2 regions of the Ensifer sp. genome follow, and region 1 is predicted to be linked to the other one. Evidence: riboswitches for the same ligand, from Rfam matches in the RefSeq annotation. Region 1 holds a riboswitch; the other holds the start of a gene.
What was found. Region 1 has a riboswitch for cobalamin ahead of metE (5-methyltetrahydropteroyltriglutamate--homocysteine S-methyltransferase). Riboswitches for the same ligand answer to the same signal wherever they lie in the genome.
Positions count from the first base shown of each region.

Region 2: linked by a shared signal. The riboswitch ahead of RTP54_RS19670 (ABC transporter substrate-binding protein) and the one ahead of metE (5-methyltetrahydropteroyltriglutamate--homocysteine S-methyltransferase) in region 1 are both predicted to bind cobalamin.

Region 1 is NZ_DALZXU010000006.1:120,137-123,342, forward strand. Features, by position in the region: gene metE (5-methyltetrahydropteroyltriglutamate--homocysteine S-methyltransferase) at 1-1,630, opposite strand, end outside; cobalamin riboswitch at 1,727-1,947, opposite strand; gene RTP54_RS22660 (hypothetical protein) at 1,966-2,310, opposite strand; gene RTP54_RS22665 (LysR substrate-binding domain-containing protein) at 2,441-3,206, shown strand, end outside.
Region 2 is NZ_DALZXU010000004.1:159,698-162,903, reverse strand. Features, by position in the region: gene RTP54_RS19675 (FecCD family ABC transporter permease) at 1-409, opposite strand, end outside; gene RTP54_RS19670 (ABC transporter substrate-binding protein) at 406-1,389, opposite strand; cobalamin riboswitch at 1,627-1,873, opposite strand; gene RTP54_RS19665 (alkaline phosphatase) at 2,095-3,206, shown strand, end outside.

The sequences.
Region 1 (3,206 bases):
CGAAGATGATCGGCGGGCGCACGTAGCGCGAGCCGTAGCTCTGCACCCAGCCGCTCTGGGTGAAGGCATAGCCGGAAAGCTGCTCGCCGAAATATTGCACCATGTCGTTGCGCTCGAACTCGCCATGCACCAGCACCTCGATGCCGATGTCCTCCTGCCAGCGCACGGCCTTCTCCGTCTCCTGGCGCAGATATGCAAGATAGTCGACATAGCTGAGCTCGCCCTTGGCATGCAGCGATCGCGCCTGGCGCACCTGCGGTGTCTGCGGGAAGGAGCCGATCGTCGTCGTCGGGAAAAGCGGCAGCGCCAACCTCTCTTCCTGCAGCCGCCGGCGCGTTGCAAAGCCCGACTGGCGGCGGCTTTCGGCAGCCGTCAGGCCTTTCAGGCGTCCGGCGACCAGCGGGTCATGGACCTTGAGCGAGGTCAGACGCGCCGCTGCCGCCACGATCGATTTCTCGAATACCTGTTCCGGATTGGCGAGGCCGGGCTCGAAGGCGCGGGCAAGCAGATTGAGCTCGTCCAGTTTCTGCAGGGCGAAGGCAAGCCATGAGGCGAGCTCCGGGTCGAGCGCTTTTTCGAGGTCGAGATCAACAGGCACGTACAGCAGCGAGCAGGACGGCGCAAGCTCGATGCGCTCGCGGCCGTGCGCCTCGATCAGCGGCTGCAGGCGGCGGAACAGGCCGGCGAGGTCTGTTCGCCACACATTGCGGCCATCGATGACGCCAAGCGACAGCACCAGATGCGCCGGTGCCGTCTGGATGAGGGCTTCCAGCTGCTGCGGTGCACGGACCAGATCGAGGTGCAGGCCCGCGATCGGCAGCGAAAGCGCCGTCGGCAGGTTGTCGCCAATCGCGCCGAAATAGGTCGCAAGCATGATCTTCAGCTGAGGGATTTCCGAGGCGAATGTCTGGTAGGTGAGCGCCAGCGCCTGGCGCTCCCGCTCGTTGAGATCGAGCACCAGGCAGGGCTCGTCGATCTGCAGCCATTCGACGCCCGCGTCTGCAAGCTCGCTCAGAAGCTTCACATAGACGGGCAGCAGCCGCTCGATCAGATCGATCGGTTCGAACCCGCCGGCAAGCGCCTTGCCGAGCTTCAGGAAGGTGACGGGGCCAAGCAGGACAGGCCGGGTGACATGCCCGAGCGCCTTGGCTTCCATGAAGGCCTCAAGCGGTGCGTTGCGCGTCAGCTCGAAGCGCTGGTCTTTGGTAAACTCGGGGACCATGTAGTGGTAATTGGTGTCGAACCACTTGGTCATCTCCTGCGCCGGGTTGCCGCTGTCATCGACTCCATGGCTGCAACCGGAAGCGCACGTGGCAGCCGTCGAACCGCGCGCCATGGCAAAGTAAGTGTCGAGATCGACCGGGCCGCCCTTCCAGCCATAGGCCGCAGGCACCGCGCCGACGAGCACGGATGTGTCAAGAACCTGATCGTAGAGCGAGAAGTCGTTCGATGGAATGATCCGGATTCCCCGCGCCTTCTGCGCGGCCCAGTTTTCCGCCCGCAGCGTCGCTGCGACGTTCAGCAGGTCGTTCCGGTCGATCTTGCCGGCCCAGTAGCGCTCCAGCGCGAATTTCAGTTCGCGGTGGCGGCCGATACGTGGAAAGCCGAGATTGGCTGTCTTGATGGTCATTTCCTTACCCCGAGGTTGTGGGCAAGGCTTTGAACGCGACGCATCCACGACCGAGGCAGGCTCGCTCGTCAAGGCGGCACATCGGACACCCCGCCCGTGGACGTTATCGATCGCGGCAGGTCTCCTGGCTTGCGGGTCAACACGAACCGTCCCGTCTTCCCGAGGCGTCTCCCTCAGTGACATCATTGGACGGCCGCTCGCCGCTTACAGTTGCGGGGGCAGCTCCGGCATGAGCACCTCACGGTGCCGCACCGAATTCCCTCTTAGCTCCGGCCCGTCGCAAGACGAGCCGCAGAACCACGATTGCACGACAATGCCCTTCCAAGTCGGCAAGGTCAACCGCATAAAGAAATGTTTATGTCTTTATTTTCCTCCGTCCGCGGTCGGGCGGCACTCGTTGCCTCGGGTCGCAGCGCGGCATCGACGTTCACGACCTGTGTGGAAGCGGAGGCGCTATCGGGCGCAGGCGCCAGAGGCGCTTGGAAGGGCTTGGCATCCACCACGTGCTGCCAAGGCGCGGCGATGTCGCCCGCCCGGGCACGGATGCTGTCATTGTCGCGCGTCAGGCCGATGTCCCTCAGCTGGAATTCGTTGAATGTATCGACCGACGTCGTGACGTCCGCGGCTCTTCTCGCGAAAGTCCAGACATGACGGATGATCGATCGCAGTGCGCTCGGCATTGCTAACCCCTTCAATTCTGCGGTGATGTGTTCGCGACAAAATTGAGGATTTTCGTGGATTCGCGCAAAGCGGTTTCTCGCATGCTGCCATAAAGAATGCTTATCTCAACGCATGAGCAAATTGCCCCCCATGAGCGCGGTGCGTGCCTTCGAGGCCGCCGCCCGACACCTGAGTTTCACCCGCGCGGCGCAGGAACTTGGCATGACCCAGGCCGCCGTCAGCTATCAGATCCGGTTGCTCGAGGAGCGCACCGGCACAGCCCTCTTCGTCCGTATGCCGCGGGAAGTGCGGCTCACGGCCGCCGGCCGGCAACTCGCGCCGAAAGTGACGGAAGCCATAGACCTCCTGGGCAACGCCTTTTCGGAGATCGCCGACAAGACCGAGCATCACCTGCACATCTCCGTCCTTCCGACGGTGGTCTCGAGCTGGCTCGGATCGAGGCTCGCCTCGTTCCAGGCGGCCCATCCGAACATCAGCATCCGGGTGCACATGTCGACCGAGCTCATCGACTTCAAGCGTGATGCCATCGACCTGGTGGTGCGCAGCGGCAACGGCGACTGGCCGGGCCATGACGTCTTTCCGCTTTTCCCGATCGAGTACCTGCCGGTCTGCACGCCGACATTCCTGGAGAAGCATCAGCTCAAGCACCCCGCAGACGTTCTCAATGTCAGGCGATTCGGCAATGCCAGCTGGTGGCGTCGCTGGATGGTCGAGACCGGCGTGGAACCGCCGGCCAGCAACGGCACGGAGCTGATCTTCGACGTCCAGGCGATGGATGTCGCCACCACATTGCTCGACCACGGCATCGCCATGGCGGTCTCCACCTTCCTGATCGAGGAGCTTCGCAGCGGAAAGTTGATCCGGCCGTTCAACCATGTGGTCCGGGACGGCCGCG
Region 2 (3,206 bases), on a different contig from region 1:
CTGCCCCGAGGAAGGCGCCGAGCGACAGCGTCAGCATGCCCGCGCCAATGCCGAGAATGGCGACGGCGACCGCGCCGGTCGATGCGCCGGCGGAAATGCCGAGGATATAGGGGTCTGCGAGCGCGTTCCTGAGCAGGGCCTGCAGCACCACTCCGCAGAGCGAAAGCGCTGCGCCGCAGCAGGCGGCCACCACAGCGCGGCTGAGGCGATAGTTCCAGACGATGCCCTCGTCGATCGCATCGAGCGGGTATCCGGCGCCCCACAGGCGGTTGGCAACGGTCTTGCCGACGACGTCGAGCGGAATGGCGGTCTCGCCGATGGCGGCGCCCAGTGCCAGCGCAAGGAAAAGCAGTGCGAGCGCCGTCGAAACGGCGCCCGTGCGGTTGATTGCCAGAGGGGCTGACCTCACTTCGCCAGGCCGGCTTTTTCGACCGCGTCGGCCAACACCTCGATGCCCTCGATGGTTCGGATCGTCGGGTTCATCGCCTGGGCGTCCATGACGACGATATGGTCGGCCTTGACCGCCGGCATCAGGCTGGTGACCGGATCCGACTTCAGGAACTTCATCTTCAGCTCCCAGTCGTCGGCGGGGAAGCGGCGGCGATCCATCTTGCCGATGACCACGATCTTCGGGTCGGCCTTGGCGATGGTTTCCCAGCCGATGGTGGGCCATTCCTCTTCGGTGGACACGACGTTCTTGATGCCGAGCGCCGACAGGATGTAGCCGGGCGCGCCATTGGTGCCGGCGACATAGGGATCGATGTCCATCTCGGCGCTGGAGAACCAGAAGACCGCCGACAGCTTGCCGTCGGCATTGGCGATCTTGCCGCGGGCGGCTTCCTCGCGCGCCTTCAGCTTGGCGATCAGGGCCTCGCCGCGATCCTGCACGTCGAAGATCTCGGAAAGCTCTGATATCTCCTGGTAGATCAGCTCCATCGAGAAGGATTTGTGGCGCACGCCGTCGCCACCGGCGGAGTTGTCCTTGGCGGCGCAATCGGCGGGCGAGACATAGACGGGGATCGACAGTTCGGCAAACTGCTTCGGCGTGGCGACGATGCCCTCCGGCCCGACATGCCATTGGAACTGCGCGGTGACGAGATCCGGCTTGGTGGCAACGACGCTTTCGAAGCTCGGGTCGTTGTCGGCAAGCCGCGGCACCTTGGCGTTGACGTCCTCGTAGCCCTCGATGACAGGGCCGATCCATACGGCGGTGCCGACCACCTTGTCGGCGAGGCCGAGAAGATAAAGAATTTCCGTGGTGCTCTGACCGATCGAGGCGGTGCGCGTCGGCGCCGCCTTAAAGGTAACCTCCTGGCCGCAATTCTTTAAGGTCAGGGGGTAGCTCGTCGCGGCCGCAACAGCGGTCGAGGGAGCGACGGTCAAAAGCAGGGACACGGAAACGGCAAGGGATGGGCAATAGCGCCCGACGGCATTGAAAATGGCTTTCAAGGGAATTCTCTTTTCTCGTGAGCTTGCGAAGGGTCAGCCGAAGCGGCGACAGCCGGCCGGCCGGATTTCGGGAGACAAACGATCGCAAACGTCGAGAAGGACGGGAAAAGAGGGCGCAAAGCCGCCGGGTATGCGGATCATGGACAACTCCTGTTCCGGGCAACCCCGCCCGTGACGCTGGATCTTCTGCTTGACGGCAGGTCTCCTGGCTCGCGGATCAGGCGCCTTTCACCTGCCTTCCCGCAACGCGCCTGGCGCGATCGCAGTGGCATGGCGCGCTGTCGCGCCACGAGGGGTGTTCGGCATTCCGCTTACAGTTGCGGGGGCAGCCACGGTCTCGGTCCCTTTTGGGTCGTCCTCACCGTGTTCCCTATTAATCCCCGTCGGAGTCATCCTTGGGGGAACCGTCGCCGCTACCCTTAGTGTTCCCGTCGGCGTGCCGTCAAGGCGCCAGGTTGCGGAAAATGAGACCGTACGACAGCGGCGTGGCGGCTTACCGTAAAGCGGTGCTCGACCTTGCCTTCACCGATTTGTCGTCAAACCGTTCAAATTCTTTCACGCGGCTGTTAAGTCGCTGACATCAGAACAGCCAAAGGTCCGGTTCGCGAAAACCCCGCTTTCGCGAGGTTCGAACCGGAGGCTTGTTTGGCCGAAATTCTCAGCACGCTGTCGCGCCGCTCCTTCCTTCTATCGGCCGGTGCCGCCGGCCTTGTCGCGTCTTCCGGCCTTGCCACGCCATTCTATGCCCGCGGCTATGGCCGGCCGGAATTCATCCATGGGGTTCAGTCAGGCGATGTCGACACAAGCTCGGGCATGGTATGGACACGGGTCGACAGGCCCTCGCGGGTGGCGGTGGAGTATTCGACAACCGAGAGCTTTTCCAATTCGGTCCGCCTTGCCGATCTCACCGCGACACCGCAGACGGATTGTGCGGTGAAGTGTTCGCTCGAAAACCTGCTGCCCGACCAGGATATCTTTTACCGTTTCGTCGCGACCGATCTTTACGACGTCAATCGAGTGTCCGAACCGGTGACCGGCCGGTTTCGCACGGCGCCCTTGCGCAAGCGCTCGATCCGCTTCGTCTGGTCCGGCGACACGGCCGGCCAGGGCTGGGGCATCGACGATGTCGGCATGAAGACCTATTCCACCATGCGTCTGCACGAGCCGGACTTCTTCATCCACTCCGGCGACACGATCTATGCCGACAATCCCATTCCCGACGAGATATCCTTGCGCGACGGAAGCGTGTGGAAGAACCGGGTGGTCACCCACGAGAAGCGCGACGTGGCGCGCACGATCGAGGAATATCGCGGCCAGTGGAAATACAACCTGCTCGACGCCCATGTGCGCGCGCTCAACGCCGTCTGCCCGACCTTCTATCAATGGGACGACCATGAGGTGCTGAACAACTGGTCGGCCTCCACGGACCTCAGAGACGATCCGCGCTATCCGGAAAAGGACGTCGGCGTCTATGCGGCCCGCGCCGCCCGGGCGTTCAACGAGATGACGCCGATCCGCAACATCCCGACCGAGCCCGGCCGCATCTTCCGCAAGATCGCCTATGGTCCGCTGCTCGATGTCTTTTTCGTCGATCTCAGATCCTATCGCGGCCCCAACCAGGGGGAGGGCGACGGCGGCCTGTTCGGCTGGCGGCAGGCGGACTGGCTGAAGCGGGAGCTTGCCGCTTCGCGTGCCGTGTGGAAGGTGATCGCCTGCGACATGCCGATCGGCCTCGTCGTCTGGGACGACTATGCCAA